4 regions of the Pararhizobium sp. LjRoot255 genome follow, and region 1 is predicted to be linked to each of the others. Evidence: riboswitches for the same ligand, from Rfam matches in the RefSeq annotation. Region 1 holds a riboswitch; each other region holds the start of a gene.
The links. Region 1 has a riboswitch for cobalamin ahead of ACSQ2W_RS03015 (aromatic ring-hydroxylating oxygenase subunit alpha). Riboswitches for the same ligand answer to the same signal wherever they lie in the genome.
Positions count from the first base shown of each region.

Region 2: linked by a shared signal. The riboswitch ahead of ACSQ2W_RS14545 (CbtB domain-containing protein) and the one ahead of ACSQ2W_RS03015 (aromatic ring-hydroxylating oxygenase subunit alpha) in region 1 are both predicted to bind cobalamin.
Region 3: linked by a shared signal. The riboswitch ahead of bluB (5,6-dimethylbenzimidazole synthase) and the one ahead of ACSQ2W_RS03015 (aromatic ring-hydroxylating oxygenase subunit alpha) in region 1 are both predicted to bind cobalamin.
Region 4: linked by a shared signal. The riboswitch ahead of cobU (bifunctional adenosylcobinamide kinase/adenosylcobinamide-phosphate guanylyltransferase) and the one ahead of ACSQ2W_RS03015 (aromatic ring-hydroxylating oxygenase subunit alpha) in region 1 are both predicted to bind cobalamin.

Region 1 covers NZ_CAXUPQ020000001.1:580,258-585,584, forward strand. Annotated here, with positions in the region: gene ACSQ2W_RS03000 (glycoside hydrolase family 25 protein) at 1-640, shown strand, start outside; gene ACSQ2W_RS03005 (DUF982 domain-containing protein) at 778-1,083, opposite strand; gene ACSQ2W_RS03010 (2Fe-2S iron-sulfur cluster-binding protein) at 1,529-2,623, opposite strand; gene ACSQ2W_RS03015 (aromatic ring-hydroxylating oxygenase subunit alpha) at 2,625-3,869, opposite strand; cobalamin riboswitch at 3,987-4,184, opposite strand; gene ACSQ2W_RS03020 (DUF6656 family protein) at 4,538-5,140, shown strand; gene ACSQ2W_RS03025 (GGDEF domain-containing protein) at 5,263-5,327, opposite strand, start outside.
Region 2 covers NZ_CAXUPQ020000001.1:3,013,903-3,019,229, forward strand. Annotated here, with positions in the region: gene ACSQ2W_RS14535 ((2Fe-2S)-binding protein) at 1-521, shown strand, start outside; gene ACSQ2W_RS14540 (CbtA family protein) at 539-1,312, opposite strand; gene ACSQ2W_RS14545 (CbtB domain-containing protein) at 1,508-1,684, opposite strand; cobalamin riboswitch at 1,732-1,994, opposite strand; gene ACSQ2W_RS14550 (bifunctional diguanylate cyclase/phosphodiesterase) at 2,261-4,027, shown strand; gene ACSQ2W_RS14555 (hypothetical protein) at 4,211-4,735, opposite strand; gene ACSQ2W_RS14560 (ferritin-like domain-containing protein) at 4,894-5,327, shown strand, end outside.
Region 3 covers NZ_CAXUPQ020000001.1:3,424,508-3,429,834, forward strand. Annotated here, with positions in the region: gene ACSQ2W_RS16420 (phytanoyl-CoA dioxygenase family protein) at 1-911, shown strand, start outside; gene ACSQ2W_RS16425 (SDR family oxidoreductase) at 999-1,820, shown strand; cobalamin riboswitch at 1,863-2,076, shown strand; gene bluB (5,6-dimethylbenzimidazole synthase) at 2,121-2,813, shown strand; gene ACSQ2W_RS16435 (DUF2865 domain-containing protein) at 2,814-3,884, opposite strand; gene ACSQ2W_RS16440 (acyl-homoserine-lactone synthase) at 4,077-4,721, opposite strand; gene ACSQ2W_RS16445 (autoinducer binding domain-containing protein) at 4,921-5,327, opposite strand, start outside.
Region 4 covers NZ_CAXUPQ020000001.1:3,289,123-3,294,449, forward strand. Annotated here, with positions in the region: gene ACSQ2W_RS15795 (ABC transporter substrate-binding protein) at 1-955, opposite strand, end outside; gene ACSQ2W_RS15800 (hypothetical protein) at 1,704-2,009, shown strand; gene ACSQ2W_RS15805 (cobyric acid synthase) at 2,098-3,552, shown strand; cobalamin riboswitch at 3,603-4,000, shown strand; gene cobU (bifunctional adenosylcobinamide kinase/adenosylcobinamide-phosphate guanylyltransferase) at 4,142-4,666, shown strand; gene cobW (cobalamin biosynthesis protein CobW) at 4,670-5,327, shown strand, end outside.

The sequences.
Region 1 (5,327 bases):
TGCCCGTGCAAGCGGCTTGCTCTGGGGTGCCTATCACCTCGCCCGCCCCGGCAATCCGATCGACCAGGCCAACCATTTCCTCGACTATGCCGACCCGCGCGACGACGAATTGATGGTGCTCGACATCGAAGGCATCGATACGGAAAGATACATGTCCTTGGAGGATGCCGCCATTTTTGCCGGCCATATCAGGACCCGCACCGGCCGCTATCCGATGCTCTATACCAACCACGCGACCGCCAAATACATCGCCGCCAACCGCGACCGTTTCCCGATCCTGTCGCGCCTGCCGCTCTGGTATGCCCGCTACAAGCCTGGCATCCGCAATGTCTTCCCTATGGGAAACTGGGACGGCTACGCGCTCTGGCAGTTCTCCTCGGCGGCGAACTGCGGCAAGCGGCGCTGCCCCTACCGCGTCGCCGGAACCCTGAGCGACATCGACGTCAACGTGGCAGCGATGACTGCCAAGGCCCTCAGGGCCGTATGGGCGAAAGGCGAGCTCCTGCCGGCAAAACCGCTCGACAAGCCGTTACTGATCGCCACCGGCAAAGGCAGCATCGCCGCAGGCGCGGGCATCGGCGTCGATCTGACTCTGACGGGATCAATCCACCGGGTTTCAGGCGCCCTGGCTTTGCGGTAGGACACGGGCGATTTTCCAGCCGCTTGTCGAACGGGGTGGCACGAGGCTCATCGGCTTCACTCTCTCATCCCCCTCGGCGATCTCTCTTCCGCGGGACATTGGCGGCGGCGGCCGTTGCCACCGCCGCTTGCTCGATACTACACGGCCGCCGAGGCCCCGCGTTGATGTGATCGACCGTAGGGAAGCGGCGCTGCCATGATTGCCGGCATGTTCGCCTCAAGGCACGCGGCAATGAACGCCTCTCGTGCCACCGCCGCCGGCGTCATCCGGTTCAGCGCCCGCCTGCAGGAGGAGACGGCGCAATCGTAGCGCTCTCCTCGCTTCAACGGCCATTCGTTTTCCAGAAAATCAAGGGCTTCGTTGACGCTGCCGAACGTCCGTTCCAAACCGGAGCGTAAGGTAACTTTCAGTGGATGGTTCCACGGGACATCGCGAGTAGTCATCTTTTTTCCTCCTTTTTGGCTACCTCTTCGCGGGTATCGGAGGATAATATTGGTAACGAAATCAGCCCGTTCAAGAGGCTCATCGGCCGTCCAGAACTGCCAGGGCCAGACAATCGAAGGCCCCCTCCTACGCAGGAAGGGGCCAAAGGCATACGTTCTGAAATCGGCGCAAGATACGTATCTCTTGCATATCGGATTTTACTCTATCGTCGGGCTTCAACAAGTAACGTTTTCCGACAGAGGGTGTTCTGTCCGTTACTGAAGATGCCGGATTTCGTTGCGGTGCGGCGACGTTCCGCTGGTGGCGAGGTAAGCCGCGTCCTCAGCCCGATTTCGGGGCTTCGTCAGCGGCACGCCCTTGTTCCTGCCAGGCTGGTTCATGGATTGGTGTTGATGCCCCATGCCGGGGCACCACCCTCAGATGTCCCTCCGGTCAAGCCTGCCCTCAGGCCTCGATCTGCACATCCCCCAATGGCCGCGAACAGCAGGCGAGGATGTAGCCCTCGTCGATCTCGTCGTCGAGGATACCGCCATTATGGTGCATCTCGACCTCACCGGAGACCTTCATGACGCGGCAGGTGCCGCAGAGGCCGCCTTCGCAGGCGGCACCGATGCGGACACCTGCGGCGCGAGCCGTCTGCAGGATGGTCTGGCCCGGCTGGCACTTGGCCTCCTTGCCGGCCATCGTGAAGGTGACGGTGGAGACGGCGGCGGCATCGACCTCGGTCCCTCCCCCGATCGCGAAGTCTTCAGCCGCCGGTGCCGTCGCCGGCTGGAAGCTCTCCTCGTGATAGCGGTTCATGTCGAAGCCGACGCTTTCCAGCATGGACTTCACGCCGCGCATGAACGGCTCCGGCCCGCAGCAGAAGACGGTGCGGTCGCGGAAATCCGGCGCAAGCAGAGCAAGCTTCGCGGTGTCGATACGGCCGCGCAGACCGTGCCAGCCGTGGCGCGGTGCATGCGTCTCGACGATAAAGCCGAGATTGAGCTTCGGCATGTTGCGCGAGATGTTCTCGAGCTCGTCACGGAACAGCAGATCGTCCGGCTGGCGGGCGCAGGAGAGGAAGGTCACATCGGTCTGTGGCGCGCAATCAGCCATCCAGCGGGTCATCGACATCATCGGCGTGATGCCGGAGCCCGCTGAGATGAACAGGTATTTTTCGCCCGGATGGCGCACGAAGGAGAAATCGCCGAGCGGACCGAAGGCCTTCAGTTTCATGCCGGGCTTCAGGTTCTCGAACATCCAGCGCGTGCCGATGCTCGATGCCTGTGCCTTGACGGTCACGGCCACCGAGAAGGGCCGCGACGGCGTCGAAGACAGCGTGTAGGTGCGCATCACCGGATCGTCCGGCTTAACCGGCAGCTCGAGCGTGACGAACTGGCCCGGCAGGTAGCGGAACCAGCTGTCCTTGTCGGCCTTGAAGCCGAAGGTCATCACATCCGGAGCCTCGGCGGTGACGGAGATACATTCCAGGAGATGCTTCCGGTCGTTGAACGGCAGCAATTCGTCGAAGTGCCGGAAGGATGAAGCAATCGTCATGTCAGGCGACCCGGACCAGAGGGGTGGAGGCTCCATGCAGGCGATCCTGCATGAAATTGACGTACCATTCGACGAACTGCATCACGCCGCCTTCATGCTCCGGCGAATAGGGACCGGGCTGATAGGCGGGCGAGCGGATGCCGAAGGCATTTTCCTCGACGATCTGGCGATCCTGGTCGTTGGTCTCGGTCCAGACATGCGTCAGTTCTTCGAGGTTATAATCGACACCTTCGACGGCATCCTTGTGCACCAGCCACTTCGTCGTGACCTGGGTCAGTTCAGGGCCGAGCGGCAGGACGCGGAAGGTGATGGCGTGGTCGGCCAGGATGTGGTTCCAGGTGCTTGGATAGTGGAACATCAGCAACGTGCCGATGTGGCTCTGGCTGACATCGTCGGAGAGCTGGCGCTTGACGGCGCGCTTGCCGGAGATCGTGTAGCTCTCGGCCTCCTGGATCAGCGGCATGCGAGCAATGCGGAACTGACCGGTCGGCGACATTTTGAATTCGCTCGGCAGACCTTCGGCTTCGCATTTCGCCCAATGGGCAGCGATGATCGGATCGTCCTTGGCGCCCTGCACGCCGGTCGCGGTCGGCGCTTCCGGATAAGTGCGGCAGAGTTCGGGATGGTTGGCGGCGCAGTGGTAGCACTCGCGGTTGTTTTCCCAGACGAGCTTCCAGTTGCCCTTCTCGATGATGGTGCTTTCGAAGGCGACCTTGGTGTCCTTCAGATTGTGCGGCGTCACATAGGACGACACCATGTCGCGCATCGGCTGGAAATCCATCGGCTCGTCGGCGAGGCAGATGAAGATGTAGCCGCCGATGGTTTCGCAATGGATCGGCTTCAGGCTGTGCTGCGCCTTGTCGAAATCCTCGCCCATCTGGCGGGCGAACAGCAGCTTGCCGTCAAGCTCGTAGGTCCACTGGTGATAGGGACAGACGAGCTTGGCCGACGAGCCCTTCTGACCGGCGCAGACGCGCGAACCGCGGTGGCGGCAGGAATTGTGGAGCGCCCGGACGGTGCCCTGGCGATCGCGGACGACGACGACCGGATAATCGCCGACCTGGACGGTGAAATAGTTGCCGGCCTTGGGGATTTCGCAGTCATGACCGATGAACAGCCAGTCCTTGTACCAGATCTGCTCCATGTCGAGCTTGTAGAGATCGGGATCGGTGTAGAATGCCTGTTCCAGGCTGTGCCCGTCGCGGCGGGTCTTGAGTTTGCGGAGGACTTCGCTGCGGAGATCCATGTTCGTTTCCTTGTGCTCGCCACTTTTCGGTTAAGCGGGCAGGAAAGGAACCACCACCGCGCCGGGAATGCGCGTGGATATGCTGGTTCGCCTTCCGGCTGCCCGCCGCAACCAAGACATCAATTTCGCCACAAGGCTGGTTTCCGGGCTCAGGAGCTGTCCTTTCGGACCGTCGCGGCGCCTTCCCGGATCTCTCCAGTGGCCTTTTGCCGAGGTTTCGCTCCACCACCGTTGCGGGGGCAGCGCCGGATTTCGACCGGCTTCCCAATTCTCCGCCCTCCCTATAAAGGCGGCACCTTGAGTGTCTTCATCTAATCTTCCGACGCGGCCGGACAGCCGCCGATTAGCGACATCCGGTTCCAGAATGACGACACACGCACAGTTGCGTTTCCAGACGGAAAGATGGCTATTTTATAAGCAGAAACAATGGTATCTCCTGATTTTTCGGCAGATGACGCCTTTTCAGTCACGCACTGTCAAATTCTGTGCAGAGACCGTCTCTTTGCGACATATTGCGGCGCGACAACCCGGTTGAAAGCGCAAGCCTCGCACCATGGCGCGCGGGTAATGCTCGGAAAGACTGCATTAACCCTCGTAATGTAGCTTTTCATCATAAATATTTCCGCCGCAGTGCAATCAGCACGTTGGCGCAATCCTGGTGCAGGCCGATGCCAAACTTGCGATATTTCGACGCTGCTTCCGTCAAGAAACCGGTTCAATCGCCGAAATCAGCTGTTCACACCGAGTTCCTGCGCACCGGGCGTATCAACCGGCCCCAGCAATGGAGCGTCGAGGAAAAGCGCTACCTGACCCATCAGGAAGTGGCCACCCGCACCGGCCGCAGGCTTGAGGCTGCGGGAACGGTGACGCACGAACGCATCAACGGCTTCCATGCCTCCATCCGCTTCCCGAAGCTGATTTTCCATCGCACGCTTTCAGGCAGGCCGCATCTCGGCTATTGCCATGTGACCACGGCGCGGACGAAGTTCGCCAAGTTCGACGATGTCCGGTGGTCGTTCTATATCGCCAACTTCTTCTCCGACATCGGCGCCAACGAGCATTTCTTCGAGAAGATCAAGCTGGGCTATTCGCGGATGTATTTTGCCGTCGCGACCGAACTTGATGCGGAAGAAGGCAAGCTGACGCTCAACCGCACCGTCCACGAGAACGGCCTCCTGTTTCGCACCCGCGATCCGAAAGAAGCCTTGAAGAACGTGCTTTTGCTCGGCGCCTGCAACGAACGGCTCCGCAAGATCATCAACAGCCTTTGACGCCTTACAGCGCCGCGCGTCAAACCTGACGCGCAAAGGACGCTGTAGCACATTGAAACTGCTGCATAATTTTATCCTTAAATCGAATCCGATTTAAGGAATTATGCAGTAGCGGCAGCCGCCTATCGCTTGTAGATCAGCCAGTCCCGCCCTGTCGGCTGCTCGTCCTCGCTTCCATGAACGACAG
Region 2 (5,327 bases), 2.4 Mb from region 1:
TCCGTTTTGAACCGTACGCCCCGAAGAACGCGGGCGAGGGTGCGCTGGCCTGCCCATCCGATGCCCGCCGCTTTCATTTTCGCTTCCGCCATTTTCGCCGTGGCCGTGACAATGCACCTCTGTTTCACGACAGCTTCGTTGCCAGCCTTGTGCCGGTTGTCGAAACGGTGAAGGCCCGTACCGGTTTGTCATCGGTTGCACAATGGCGGCTGGCCGCCGACGGCATTGCCGGTGCTTTTCTCGAAATAGGTGCGGCATCGGCGCAAGAGGAACAAGCGATGGTTTCGGCGCTCGCGATCGTCAACACCGAAGGTTCGCCGCTGAAGTCAGACGCATTGCGCTATCAAAAGGTCGCCGCGATCATGGATGGCGTGCCGGTCGAGCGCAATTTTCGGCTCAGAAGCGGTTGCTGCCTGTATTACCGAACGGATGGTGGGACCTTTTGCGATGTCTGCGTGCTTCTCGACGAGAAGACGCAAAGGTGCCGCCTGCGCGCCCATCTTGAACGCGCAGGCGGCTAAGATTGCAAGCCGGTTCGTTACGCCGATTTCAGGAAGCGGTCGTTGAAAAAGCCCGAGACAAGGCCGAGCACGATCCACGAGGCGAGCGCGGTTGCCAGCGCGGCGACAGCGAATTCGGCGCCGAGAACGGCCGGAACCGGGCTCGAAATATCCGCAGGCTGCGGCGCGCCGTAGATATGCGGCGCCGCGAGGACGACCAAGCCGGCGATTTTCGCAGCGATTTCGCGGCGCAGCGCAAGGAGATAGAGGCCTGCGCCGGAGAGCAAGACCGTCGCCATCCACCATATCTGCCGGTCATGCAGGTCGGCAGCTGGAAAGCCGGGCAATTCCGGTGGCAGGCCGATGGCAGGCAGCATGTGGACCGCCAGCCAACCGCAAGCGCCCCAGAGGACGCCGTTGCGAAGCGTGATGGGATAGCCGATCAGCAGGCTGATGCCGGTCAGCAACAGGCTGAAACCTGTGCCGGTCACGAGATTGGCGAGCAAGGTTCCTGAAAAGCGGCTCATGCCAAACATGATGCCGCCTTCGTCTTCATGCTCGCCCTCATGGGCGTAGGCCGGCGTGATTGGAGAGAATGCCGCAAGTATTTCGCCGATCGTGGTTGTCTGCTTGAGCGACGAGTGCTGTTGCTGCCTGTCTGTGCCGCCGGGCTGTTCCGTCGCGGGCTCCTTGCCCTCATATTCTTCGGCATGAAGGATGATCGGAACGACCCGCGCAGTCTGCGCCACCGTCGTAAAGACACCCGCAATCAGTCCGGCCACCAACGCGGCCAGAAGCGTTTTGACAATCATTTCGATACCCCCCAGGTTCAAGCGGAGCGGATGCTCGTCAACGCTCTCTGGCTTGCTATGTTTGAAAACCCCACGGCAAATGCCGCCCGGTACCGCAGCACGGGCGCATGTACCATCGATGCATGGTTTCCATGGAAACCCGCATTCTGTTGCCGGATTGAATGCGAAAAGCGCGCGGCTTCTCACATCAGCCGATCAATGGCAGGGAAAACCGTAGGAGTGGCGAACGTCGTGTGCGGTGTCGTGCAGCACTGCGGAATTCGCGAGACCGGCGCCGAAAACCAGGAATCCGCCGATCAGAAGGGCGAGGATACCGGCGGTGATGCGGTCGTTGAGGGAGAGCGGGATGCTCGAAACTGTAGACGTAGCCATGACAACCTCCGTGATGGCGCGTGGGAAACTTCCCACCAAATGGGCACCATGCCCTTTATCAACCGGCAGGTTTCCTGGCTCGCGGCGTCAGGTGCTTGCACCAAGTGAACCTGTCTCGCCTTCCCAAGGTGCGGGCCAGGCCCGCCGCCGCAGTGGCTTTTGCCGGATTAACCGGCATGACAAATTCCGACCGCTCTACAGTCGCGGGGTCGGCCGTGATTGAGATGCCCAGCATGGGTCCATCCGTCACGTTCCCATTTACTCCCCGGAAACGTTCGCTTCCAAGGGAACCAATTGATCGACGATGATTATGATGTCGCCCTGCTCATGTCAATTCGAGGTTACGACGTGCGATGCCGCTTTGCCGTCACCATTTGCGCAAGTTCGCTTGCACATGTATCTTTCCAGGTTAAGCGCAAATTACACGGTGTACGGCTATTTGTTGTGAAATAGCACTGAATAGTTGATTGTATTGCGGATTACATTTCGCGTTTTTGTGAGGCAATATTTCTTTAGGAACCTTGCGGCAGAATGCCGCGCACGTCCGTATGGAAAGAATCATTCATAGAGAAAACAATGAAGGCGGCGAGGTCCGAACAGGAATTTCAGAATATTCTTCGGAGACTGGAGCTCGCGCTTGACGCCTCCCGGATCGGCGTATGGGAACACGATACGCAGAAGGATGAGGTCGTCTGGGACAAGCAGATGCACCTGCTCTATGGAACCGGCAGGACAAACAAGCGCGTCAAGGCGGCGTTCTGGATCAAGGCGGTCCATCCGGATGACCGGGAGCAGGCCGAGGCGGATTTCAACTATGCCATCAAGAGCAAAGGCAACTACTCGTCAGAGTATCGCATTGTTCTACCGGACGGTAAAGTTCGCTATCTCCGCTCCAGGGCGCATTGCTTCGAGCAAGACGGAAATATCACCTTCATCGGCGTGGAATGGGACGTGACGGCGGATGTGCTGCTCAATCGGGAACTGCAGCGGCAGAAGGCCATTGCCGAAAAACGCGCAGTTGAGCTTGAGGCGAGCGCCCGGAGGATCGAATACGCGGCCGAACACGACTACCTGACCGGGCTGCCGAACCGTAGCTTCTTCGATCGCAGATTAGGGGAACTTTCAGAGGATGCCGGGCTGGAAAAGCTCGCCATCCTTCATATCGGCCTCGACCGGTTCAAGCAGATCAACGACACGGCCGGGCATTCGGTGGGCGATGATGTCCTGAAATCGATCGCCGGCCGGATTGTTGCCACATTGCCGAATAACGCCTTCGTCGCCCGCATAGGCGGCGACGAATTTGCGGTTCTTGTTGCAAACTTCAACTCCGTCGAAGACTTGAAGACGGTTGCCGAACGGCTGGCGCAGCAATTGAAGCAATCGATATGGCACAATGACGAAGTGCTGCGCACCGGTGCCTCGATCGGCCTGGCTTCCGCCACCGGTAGAAATATCACCAGCCTGCTTGCGGAAGCCGATATCGCCCTTCATCGCGCCAAGAAACTTGGCCGGGGCAGGGTGGAGGTGTTCTCGGCGCACCTCAAGGCGCAGCTCAACAACGAGCGCCGCGTTGCCAAGCAATTTGCGCGCGGCCTGGAGAAGGGAGAGTTTGTTCCCTTTTACCAAGCGCAGGTCGATGCGCGGACACGCCGCATCGTCGGCTTAGAGGCTTTGGCGCGGTGGCGCCATCCGAAACGCGGGGTTCTGTTGCCGGGCGAATTCATCGATGTCGCGGGAAATCTCGGCATGCTGGATGATCTGGATGCCGCAATCCTGCAGGCGGCGTTGAAGGATCGCCGTGCCTGGATGCGGCACGGCCTGCGCGTTCCACGGATCGCGGTGAATGTTTCGGCAGCACGGCTGTCCGATCCGCTTTTGATCGACGAGTTGCAGCAACTGGATGTCGAGCCGGATACGCTGTCATTCGAACTGCTCGAGACGATCTTTCTCGACGAAAGCGAGGAAGGCGTACTTTCCAATGTCGCCGCGCTGAAGAATATGGGCATTGACATCGAGATCGATGATTTCGGCTCGGGCCATGCCTCGATCATCGGGCTGATGAAGGTGAAGCCGCGGCGACTGAAGATCGACCGGCGGCTGGTGTTTCCGATCACCACCTCGCGCGAGCAGAAGCGTCTGTTGCGCTCGATCGTCGATATCGCCAAAGCGCTAGACATCGAAGTGGTGGCCGAAGGGGTCGAGACGCCGGAGCATGCCAGGCTTCTGACGCGCCTGGGCTGCGATGTCCTGCAGGGTTATGCGATCGCCTATCCCGTCTCGGGGGCTGAGATACTGGCGCGGCTCATGGAAACACAGAACGCCGCGCTTGCCGTCCAGCTTTGACGGGTTTTCTGCAACGGTATCCAAGAGGCGAGCAGATGCCCTGCGCGCGGCGTCCGTTCGCGCTATTGCGTTCCCGGGCCGATCGCGCCGATGGAGCAGAACGAGTTGCCTCATATCAGAGCTGGTATCTGGATGAGATCAGCGCCGGGCGAGTTGGCGGCAGGGTTCTCATGGCAGCGCGGTTCATGGCAGCCGTCCGCGAACCTCCGTGACCTGGTACGACCATTTGGGCGCGGTTGGTTCCACGCCGTAGCGGTTGGGGAAGGTGAAGAAGGTTTCGAAGCTCTGGCTCTGGCCCGCGGGAATGCGCGCCAGAATGAGGGCGGTGTCCTTACCGAGCGTCCTGCACTGGTTATCCGGGCAATCGTCAAGCGTCACAGACAGCCTGAAATAGTCGAGATTGAAGCTACTTTTGTTGACCGCCGTGCCGGTCGCACGATAGCTCGTGTCCGGCTGGTTGCGCGTGAACGCCAGTCCTTCAACGGAGATATCCTGCGGCGTCGGCGCCGGTTGCGTCTGCTGTCTGTTCGGATTGCTCTCCGTGTTGGGAGAGTTGCCGCCTTCATTGATCCAGATGATGAAGGCGATGATCAACCCGCCCGCAACCATCAAACTCAATACCGGCTCGGCAAATCGCCGGAAGCGCGACGAACGTGTCGCGAAATAGACAATCAAAATGCCTGCAAGCGCAGGAAATATCCAAATCATCAAAGTCCTCCCGCTCTTTATATAGGCGGGGCGTTGACGCGAGGGAAGCGGGGCGCGACGTCGGGCGGCGATTGCAATGCGAGGCGGAACAAAGTGCGCCCCAACCCGTTTTCCGTCTGTCGTTCCGACGCTTCAAATCACGGAAAAGGAGGAAACCAATGGCACAGAAAGCCCTGGAAGACCTGTTCTACGACCTGCTCAAGGACGTCTACTATGCCGAACGCAAGATTCTGAAGGCCTTGCCGAAAATGGCCAAGGGCGCCCAGAACCCCAAGCTGAAGGCAGCGTTTGAAAAACATCGCGACGAAACCGAAGGCCAGATCGAACGTTTGCAGCAGGTGTTCGAAATTTTCGGCAAGCGCGCAGTCAGCAAGAACTGCCCGGCGATCGACGGCTTGATCGAAGAAGGCGAGGAAGTTCTCGAAGACTTCAGGAATTCACCGGCGCTCGATGCCGGCCTGCTGGCGGCGGCACAGGCCGTCGAACATTATGAAATCGCCCGCTATGGGGCGCTGAGGACGTGGGCAACGATGCTCGGTCTCAAGGATGCGGTCAAGCTGCTCGATGAAACGCTGCAACAGGAAGGCAAGAC
Region 3 (5,327 bases), 2.8 Mb from region 1:
CGGTCATCGATGCGGCAAGTGGCATCTTCGACGAGATCATCAACGAGCAGCGTCGCACCAATACCGGCGGCGGCGACCATTTTGCCAAGCCTGGCGCCAATGACCGCATCTGGAATTCGTTGGAAAAGCACTGCCTGACGGATCCGGAGAATTTCGCGGCCTATTACGGCAATGCGCTGATTGCGCTGGTCAGCGAAGCCTGGCTTGGACCGAGCTATCAGATGACGGCGCAGGTCAACCGGGTCAATCCGGGCGGCGCGGCGCAATCGGCGCATCGCGACTATCATCTCGGCTTCCAGACATCCGCTGTGATCGAGCAATTTCCGGCTCATGTACATAGGCTGTCGCCGGTGCTCACCTTGCAGGGTGCGGTTGCGCACTGCGACATGCCGCTCGAAAGCGGGCCGACGCTGTTCCTGCCCTACAGCCAAACCTATGTGCCGGGCTATCTGGCACTGACGCGACAGGAATTTCGCGACTATTTCGATAGGAACCATGTGCAGCTACCGCTGTCGAAGGGGGATCTGGTGTTCTTCAACCCGGCGCTCTTCCACGCTGCCGGCACCAATCGTTCGGCCGGCATCAAGCGGGTCGCCAATCTGCTGCAGGTTTCCTCCGCCTTCGGCCGGGCGATGGAGACGGTTAACCGCGAGCGGATGAGTGCAGTGCTCTATCCGGCCCTGAAAGCCATGCTGGCCGATGGCCGTCTATCGGTTGCGCAGGCGGCCAATGCGATCGCGTCCTGCGCGGAAGGCTATTCCTTCCCGACCAATCTGGACCGCGACCCGCCGCTCGGCGGTCTGGCACCGAAGACGCAGGCGCAGTTGATGCATGAGGCGCTGTCCGGCGGGTGGAAGGCGGAGACCTTCGCTGCCGCGCTTGCGGCACAGGCGCAGAAGAAGCTGAGCTGATGCCAAACTCGCCAAATATTTCAAACTTTCGTCCGGTTCCGGGCGGACGTTTTTCCGGTCATGGATATCAAAAAATGGAGGAACGGAATGAGCAAGGATTATGGGCGGCTCGACGGCAAGATTGCCATCGTGACCGGTGGCACGCAGGGGCTCGGGGCAACGATTGCGGCGCTGTTTGCCGAGCGGGGAGCTGCAGGCATCGTCATCTGTGGGCGCAATGCCGCGAAAGGCGAGGCCAAGGCGGCCGAGATCGGTAAGGCGACGGGTACCAAACTGGTGTACGTACAGGCCGATCTCGGAAAGGTGGAGGATGCTCGCAAGGTAGTCGCCGCCTGTGACGCGCAGTTCGGCCGTGTCGACGCACTGGTGAATGCGGCTGCGATTACCGACCGCGGCACCATCATCGATACAAGCCCGGAACTGTTCGACCGCATGTTCGCCGTCAACGTGCGTGCGCCGTTCTTCCTGATGCAGGAGACGATCAAGATCATGCGGCGGCAAAAGATCGAGGGAACGATCGTCAATATCGGTTCGATGTCGGCCAAGGCCGGCCAGCCTTTCATTTCCGCCTATTGCGCTTCCAAGGGGGCGCTGGAAACGCTGACCAAGAACACCGCCTATGCGGTGCTGCGTAACCGCATCCGCGTCAATGGCCTCAACATCGGCTGGATGGCGTCGGAAGGCGAGGATCGCATCCAGCGCGAGTTTCACGGGGCTGCCAGCGACTGGCTTGAAAAGGCGGCGGCAACCCAGCCCTTCGGCCGTCTCGTCGATCCTGCCGAAGTGGCGCGGGCCTGTGCCTATCTGTCGTCGGCCGAATCCGGCCTGATGACCGGATCGGTCATCTGCTTCGACCAGTCGATCTGGGGCGCCTATGATGGTTCGCCGCATCCGATTGCCGCCTTGTAAAGAGAACAGGCGGGGCCGCTTGCATTCGGCGGCCCACTATGCCTTTATCGGTTTGGTTCAGGTGCCTGCGAAAGCGGGAGAATCGGGAATCCGGTGAAAGTCCGGGACGTGCCCAACGCTGTGACGGGGACGGCTCTTGCTATAATGAATTTCTGATTATTTTCAGAATTCTGCCACTAAATCCTCATGTGATTTGGGAAGGCGGCAAGGCCGGTTGATCCGCAGTCAGAAGACCGGCCTGACGAGATAGACCAGCCCCGCGCGGACGGCGGGAGGTTTCGCATTGTTGGGGATCAAACGATGCAAACGGAACCGCAAGACCGCCTTGTCAGGGCGGAGGCATTTTCATCGGACGAGCGCGCCGCCGTCTACCGCGCCATCGAGACCCGCCGCGACGTGCGGGATCAGTTCCTGCCAACGCCGTTGCCGGATGACGTGATCGCTCGGCTGCTTGCCGCGGCCCACAGCGCGCCATCAGTCGGCTTCATGCAGCCATGGAACTTCATTGTCGTGCGCGATGAAGACAGGCGCCGGAAGGTGTTTGAAGCCTTTCGGCGGGCCAATGAGGAGGCGGCGCTGATGTTCGAGGGTGCCGCGCGCGATACCTATCGCTCACTTAAGCTCGAGGGTATCCGTAAGGCGCCGGTGAGTGTCTGCATCACCTGCGACCCCACCCGCGCCGGCAAGGTCGTTCTCGGCCGGACACATAATCCGCGCATGGATGCGTTTTCGACGGTCTGCGCGGTGCAGAACCTTTGGCTTGCCGCGCGGGCCGAAGGCGTCGGTGTCGGCTGGGTCAGCATTTTCCATGAGCGCGACATCAAGGCAGTTCTCGGCATACCCGATCACATCGAGATCATTGCCTGGCTTTGCCTCGGCTATGTCGATCAGCTCTACGCGGAACCCGAACTGGCGATCAAGGGCTGGCGGCAGCGTCTGCCGCTCGACGAGCTGGTCTTTGCCGACGCCTGGGGGATCAAACCGGGCGAGTGATCAGTTGGGCTGCTGCGGCTGGTATCCGGGGCCGGCCGGATGCATCAGGTCGATCGACGATTCCTGAGAGGGCAGGAAGCGCGGTCCGACGACGCGTACCTTGCTGTTCTGCGGGTCATAGGGACGGTCCGCAACCAAAGCTTTTGCCTCCGTTGTGTCAGCCTTGCGGGTTCGGATTTCAAGAACGCCGGTGCTGTCTGCCGGCGTGCTCTGGTTCGTCGCGGTCTGGCGGGCGGGCGCACAACCGCACTGACCGGGCTGACCGAGGTCACGCGTCTTATAGGCGAAAGCCGTCGGTAGTTCGATATAGGGCTCGCCGGTTGACGCCGAGACCATCTGATCAGTCTCTTCAGTCGCAAGCGCATGGTAATACAGCGCTGTTTCCGCGCCCGGGCATCGGCGCTGGCAAGCCTCGGCATCGCGCAGGAAATCGGCGGGCGTAGCGCGCGACGAGATCGGGAAGAAAGCGCCGTCGCAGGTACGAACGCACAGGGTCCGCAGGCTGCCGCCATAGTCGTCACCCGGATGGGTGAAATCGAAGACATCGGTACTGCCGCGCAGGGGCGGGTCGCTTTCGCTGATCGGCGGCAGGTCCTCCAGGATGTTGCGGTGCGTTTCCGGCTCTTCGCCCGCAGCCACCGTTTCGTCCTGTTCTTCGAAGCACCGATTGACATAGAGCGCGGTAAGAATCCGCCGGCGGCTGATTTCGCTATCGCCGCCGGTGACAAGGTTTTCGCGGCGGGCCTTCAACGTTTCGAGTTTGATTTCCATCTGTGAGATTTCGCTGTCGAGGGCCTCGCAGATCTCCTCGTTCGGATCACCCACGACGATCACGCTACCGGAACTGCATCCAAGGCGCCGCCGGTCGCTGCGCGCCTTGCGCAGATCAAGGTTCTGCCGTGCGATTGCGCCGGTGTAGTCGCGCAGATTGGCAGTGGAGGCGACGATCTTCGGCAGGTTCGACAGGCGCGCATTTAGCCGTTCGCACACCGTCGAGGCGTCGGCAGGGGCCGTCATAGCAATAAGTAGCGGAGCGATAAGCGCCGCGAAGCGAACGGAACGGAAAATCACTGTTTTCTCTCGTCTGAGCGAACCGGCACTCTATCGGATGCGGCGGATTATTGCCGCGCTCCAAGCCATGTGCCTATCATATCGCCATTCGAAAGAGGTGCAACGCAGTCCGCTTGCCAGCGTTAACGCGAACCCGGGAAATTCTGCCGATGTGGCCGGAGAGCCGCGGTCGCAGCCCTCCGGAAGCTGGCGTTAGGCGGCGCGGGCGGTTTCGAGCGACATCGGCCGTTCGAGCACCGATCCGCCGATCTCGGCGACGGCTCTCATCGTCTCCAACAGTTCGCGTGTCACTTCCCAGGCGACGGCGACCGCATAGACGGAACCGATGCGCTGCGGTTCACCGATCCGCTCGCCGGGGCAACCCATGCGGCGGAACATCCGCTCGAGGAAGACATCCGTCACGGTGACGATGTGGCTGAGGCCGGAGGACAGTCCGAGTTCGCCGACGCCGCACATCAGTTCCGCGGCGGCGATGGTCACCTGATTGGAACCGCGATCCTGCGAAATCTCCGGGTCGATGCAGAAACGGCTGGATTCCCATATGGAGGCGCTGCGGACCTCAGGATTGTCACCGAGCAGGATCGGGAAGGTGTCGTCGAGCATGTTTGGCCCAAGTGTCGGAAGCAGTCGCAGTGCACCGCGCAGGCGGCCGGTCTGGTCCGAGTAAGACAGGACGTAGAGCGGGTTGGCGTCGTCGTAGTGGTCGATCTCCCAATCGCCGCGCACCGACACGTCCCATTTCAGCAGATCATGGAAAACGCGCTTGCGCAGCCTGAACATGGCGTCAATATCCTGGGGGTATTGCTTGCGGCTGTTGCGGTTGAAAATCCTGATCATTTTTTTGCTCCTGTGATTGCCAATGCGAGGAGCAAATGCTGTCAGTGATCGGCGATCGGCAAAACTGTCGGTAGTGACAGGTTTCAAATGCACGCCAATATGCGATGAAATCCAGTGCGTCCTTTTGGACGCACTGAGTTGGCGATTGCGGGACCAGAAATGGGTTGCAGGCGGCGTGGGATGAAGCCGCTTCGCGCGGTCAGAAAGTCGGGATAAGGTCGCGCCGGACGGCCTGGGCGACGGCTTGCGTGTTGGAGACGACGTTCAGCTTGCGGCGGGCATTGGTCATGAAGAAGCGGACGGTCCGCTCGGAGATGCCGAGGATGGTGCCGATTTCCCAGTAGCTTTTGCCGGCCGCTGCCCAGCCGAGCACTTCGGTCTCCCGATGGGTCAGTGTCTCGTTACCATGCTCCGAAAGGTGGATCCTGTCGTCGTTTTCCAGAAGAGAAGCATGAAAAAGATTGGCGAGCAGCTGGAAATCACGCAGATGGCAGCGCCGGTAGGCCGGCCACTCTTCTTCGGGGACATCGGCATGGATCGCTAAAAAAGCGAGGCGGCGTGTCGGTGTCGCGAGCGGCAGGGTCACGCCATCGACACCAAGCCCGA
Region 4 (5,327 bases), 2.7 Mb from region 1:
ATTTGCTCCACATGTCGGCATAGTTTTCCAGGAAGTGCTTTGCTGCATCTTCATTCGTGCCCTGGTTTTCGTCCATCCAGGCGAGAACTTTGTTGACCGTGCCGTTGTCCCACTTGCGGACCTTGACGTAGTCCATGGCAACGCCGGCCTTCTCGGAAAATGCCTTGGTCACGACGGTGTAGACGTCCGAGGTCGGATAGGAATTGACCTTCGGGTTCGGGCAATCCGGAACCGCGGTGCAGGAATCCCACTCGGCCTTGTCGTTCTCGACGCCGAAGCTGAGGCGGGTCATCTCGTACTTGCCGAGAATGGCGGTCGGAGCCCAGTAATAGCCGAGCCAGCCGGCCTTCTTTTCAAAGGCGTTGGAGATCGAGCCGTCGAGGCCTGCCGCCGAACCGGTGTCGATCAACTCGAAGCCGAGCTTTTCGGCACCGAGCGCCTTGTAGAGGTTGGCGGAGGACACCTGGCAGTTCCAGCCCGACGGGCAGTTGTAGATCGCAGCCTTGGACGGATCCTCAGGCGCCGGGAACAGTTCCGGATGCTTCAGCGCGTCCTGCACCGTCTTGATGTCGGGATGTGCGTCGGCGATGAACTTCGGAATCCACCAGCCTTCGACACCGCCTTCGCTGAGCAGCGGTGCGGCTTCGATCAGGCGACCTTCTTTGATGGCGGCGTCGAGAGGCGTGCGCACGGCATTGACCCACAATTCGGGCGCCATGTCGGGCTGGGCCTTCTCGTTCATGGAGGTGAATGTCGGCATGGTGTCGCCGGTGACGAGCGTTACCGTGCAGCCGTAGCCATTTTCAAGGATGAACTTGTCGACATGCGCCGCAACGCCGGCCGATGCCCAGTTCATTTCTGCAATGCTGACTTCGCCGCACTCTGCGGCCTGCGCCGATCCGGCCATAGCGTAAAGGCCGGCGGCGAGAATGGTGGAAGCGAGGAGCTTCTTCATGTTTAAGACCTCCCAGTCTTAATGCAGTCAAAAATCTTGGGGGCGGACCAGAATACTGCAGTCCTGGGCGCCCAATCGTTCAGGTTGAAGCAGGCAGGGGCTTTTTTGAGCCAGTCTTTATCCCCGCTGCAACGGTGTTCGAGTTTCTCGCCTGACCGCAGACCATAGTCTCCAGTCATCTCTCTTTTTACCGTTGCGGGCAGCGTAAGTATTCCTCCGGAGAAATCAACCTCCGCGATCGCCCGGCAAGGTTTTTGAAGTGCGAGAATGCAGGCGCAAGCTGTTGAAGTTTAACCAGATGGGCAAGATTTTTGTGCAAATTCCGCCGTCCTTGGTGGAAAATTAGCACTGCTTCACAAAGCGTCCTTAGGGCGCGTTTTATCACAGACAAATTGTGTTCCGTATGCGCCTCGGAAATGTTTTTTGAGAGCGCGAAAAAAAATCTTAAAAAATACGGAATTCACCTTTGGTTAAGCTCTCACTAACCATCCGGTAACACTGTCAGGCTAATTGTCTCCCTGCGGCGGGGGAAACTTGCCGCCCGCCCGGATCAGGTATTGCGTCCCGGGCCGGAGCGTTCTGCGGGTGTAGGCCGCAGAAGCCATGCGTATATTGGCAGGCCGCACAGTTCCGAGAGGGGCGGGTGCGGTTTTCGCGTTTTGGGCCAGGAAGATTTCGAGCGTGCATTCCGGCAAAAGAAAAACCGCGCCGGTGGTGAGGCGCGGTTTAAGTCGTCGTCCGGGAGGAAATGAATCAGCCGACGCTGCGCGTCCTGATGAAACCGAGCGGGCCGAACGGTGCCGGCATTACGGTGTTGCGAATGCGCGACTGGCTTTCCGGTGCCTTGGAGTTCCAGGCGATCTGCACGAAATTGGGCTTGCTGAAGATGAACAACACTGGGAGTGACCTCGGGGGTAGAGCACTTGCGCTCGGTGATCTGATTGATGCTCATATACGCCTGTTCTTGCGCAACGCAACAATCGTTTTCGCCGTGCGATGTCGTTTTCCGGATAGTCCGGCGGTGAAGCTGTACAAGGCTTGCTGCGTTCTGTAATACGGCGTGAAAGGGCGGCTGAAAAGGCGGCAAAAATGCGACAAAACATGGCTTTGCTTGTGGCGGCGGCGATGCTAGACGAGACGTCATGACAAAGACGATCATGCTTCAGGGAACCGGCTCCGATGTCGGAAAAACGGTACTCGTGGCGGGCCTTTGCCGCCTCATGGCCAATCGTGGGGTAAAGGTTGCTCCGTTCAAGCCGCAGAACATGTCCAACAACGCTGCCGTTTCGGATGACGGCGGCGAGATAGGTCGTGCCCAGTGGCTGCAGTCGATGGCCGCGCGGATACCATCTTCGGTTCACATGAACCCGGTTCTCCTAAAACCCCAGTCTGAAACCGGCAGCCAGATCATCGTGCAGGGCAAGGTGGCAGGGCAGGCGAGAGGACGGGACTATCAGGCCCTGAAGCCGAGGCTGATGGCCGCCGTCATGGAAAGCTTCGAAACGGTCGGCGGCGGGCGTGATCTTGTTGTCGTTGAAGGGGCAGGATCGCCCGCCGAGATCAATCTTCGCGCCGGCGACATCGCCAATATGGGCTTCGCCACCCGCGCCAACGTTCCCGTTGTGCTTGTCGGCGATATCGACCGCGGTGGTGTCATTGCATCGCTGGTCGGCACCCACACGATCCTGTCTGATGAAGACCGGCGGATGATCAGTGGCTATATCATCAACAAGTTCCGAGGCGACGTTTCGCTTTTCGACGATGGGATCAAAGCTGTCCAGGGCTTCACCGGCTGGCCGTGTTTCGGCGTCGTGCCCTGGCTGAAAAGTGCAGGCCGGCTGCCTGCCGAGGATTCCGTCGTGCTGGAAAGGCTGGCGCGAGGTGGCGGCAAGGCGCTGAAGGTTGCCGTCCCCGTGCTCTCGCGCATCGCTAATTTCGACGATCTCGACCCGCTGGCCGCTGAACCGGAGGTCGATCTGGTCTTCGTCCGCGCTGGAGAACGCATTCCGGCCGATGCCGGTTTGGTGGTCATCCCGGGCTCGAAGGCGACGATCGCCGATCTCTCCGATTTTCGCGCTCAAGGATGGGACCGTGATCTTCAGGCGCATGTGCGGCGCGGCGGCCGCGTCATCGGCATCTGCGGCGGCTACCAGATGCTGGGCGAGCGCGTCACCGACCCGCACGGCATCGAGGGAAATGTGGGCGAGATCGAGGGCCTGGGCCTTCTTTCCGTCGAAACAGAAATGGCGCCTGAAAAGACAGTGCGCAACAGCAGCGCGCGCTCCGCCATCTATGATGTGGCTCTGGAGGGCTACGAAATCCATTTGGGCCGGACGACCGGATCGGACTGCGCTCGTCCTGCCGTGATCATCGACGGCCGGGCGGACGGTGCCGTCTCGGCGGACGGCCAGGTCAGCGGCACCTATCTGCATGGGCTCTTCACCAGCGACGCCTATCGCGCTGCGCTTCTCAAAAGTTTCGGCATCGAAGGCGGCGGCGAAAACTATCGTCAATCCGTTGATCGGGCGCTCGATGATGTCGCAATCGAACTGGAAGCCGTTCTCGACCCGCGATGGCTCGATTCTCTGATGCCGTGACGTTTTCGTGGCGGCCGGTGTTTCAATTGACAGGGTCCGGCGGAGCGCCTAATCATCAGCCATTGGATGGTTCCCGGACCGGCGTTTCGGTTCGGGAGTAAATGGGAATGTGAAGGAATGGACCCAAGCCGGGCATTCTTATCGCAGCCGACCCCGCGACTGTAGAACGGTCAGGGTTCGCCATCCGGGAAAGCCGGTATTCGGACAGGCCGCGCGGTGCGTCCTGCGGAATGGCCGGTCCAACCGGAGAAGCCACTGGAGTGGCATCATGATCAGCCGGGGCCGGACGCCTCTATTTCTACGAATCGTCCACCTCTTCGTGATGCCCGTCGATTGCGGTCACGCAATCTGGCGCGAAAACTTCGGGAAGGCGAGGCGGACCCGTTCGGGCCTTGAAAAGGTCCGTGACGCCGTGAGCCAGGAGACCTGCCATCCGCAGGGCATCGTGCCCGATCCAGGGAGAGACGCTCCCGATGCCAGCACGGAGGTTGTCATGGCTTTTTCGTTCCGTTTCCCCAGCGGCCATTCTTGCGTTTCTCGCCTCAGCGCCTGCGTATTTCCCGGCGAACATTAAGGCTGGGATCGTTCCATGACATCGACGACAGCGGGACCTGTGCTGGTCCTTGGCGGCGCCCGTTCAGGAAAATCCTCCTTCGCTGAAAAATTCGCGATAGCGTCGGGTCTCGGCATGCATTACGTCGCGACCGGAAGGGCCTGGGACGGCGAGATGCAGGCAAGGATTGACGAGCATCGCGACCGGCGGGGGCTGGATTGGCAGACGCATGAGGAGCCTCTTGAACTTGCCGCCTGTCTGAAAGCGATCGACGCGCCCGACCGTGTCATCCTGATCGATTGCCTGACCCTCTGGGTCACCAATCTCATGATGGAAAACCGCAATATGGCGGCGGAATTTCAGAACCTGGCCGCCTGGCTGCCGCAGGCGCGGGCGCGGCTGGTGTTCGTTTCGAACGAGGTCGGGCTCGGCATCGTGCCGGAAAACCGCATGGCGCGCGACTTTCGCGATCATGCCGGTCGGCTGCACCAGTTCGTTGCGGAGAAATCCGCGGAAGTCTATTTTATCGCGGCCGGATTGCCGCTGAAAATGAAGGGTTGATCCATGACCACCGCAAAAACCGCCCACGGCAAGATCCCGGCAACCGTCATCACCGGCTTTCTCGGCGCCGGCAAGACGACGATGATCCGCAACATTCTGGAGAATGCCAACGGCCGGCGTATCGCGCTGATCATCAACGAGTTCGGCGATCTCGGTGTCGATGGCGACGTGCTGAAGGGCTGCGGTGCCGAAGCCTGCAGCGAGGACGACATCATCGAACTGACCAATGGTTGCATCTGCTGCACCGTCGCCGACGATTTCATCCCGACCATGACGAAGCTGCTCGAACGCGAGAACCGCCCGGACCACATCATCATCGAAACCTCCGGTCTGGCGCTGCCGCAGCCGCTGATCGCTGCCTTCAACTGGCCGGACATCCGCAGCGAAGTCACCGTCGATGGCGTCATTACCGTCGTTGACAGTGCTGCGGTTGCCGCCGGCCGGTTTGCCGATGACCACGACAAGGTCGATGCCCTGCGCGTCGAGGACGACAATCTCGATCACGAAAGCCCGATCGAGGAGCTGTTCGAAGACCAACTCACAGCCGCCGACCTGATCGTTCTCAACAAGACCGACCTGCTCGATTCGACCGGCCTCGCTTTCGTCCGCAACGAGGTTGCCGCCCGCACCAGCCGCAAGCCGTCGATGATCGAGGCGAAGA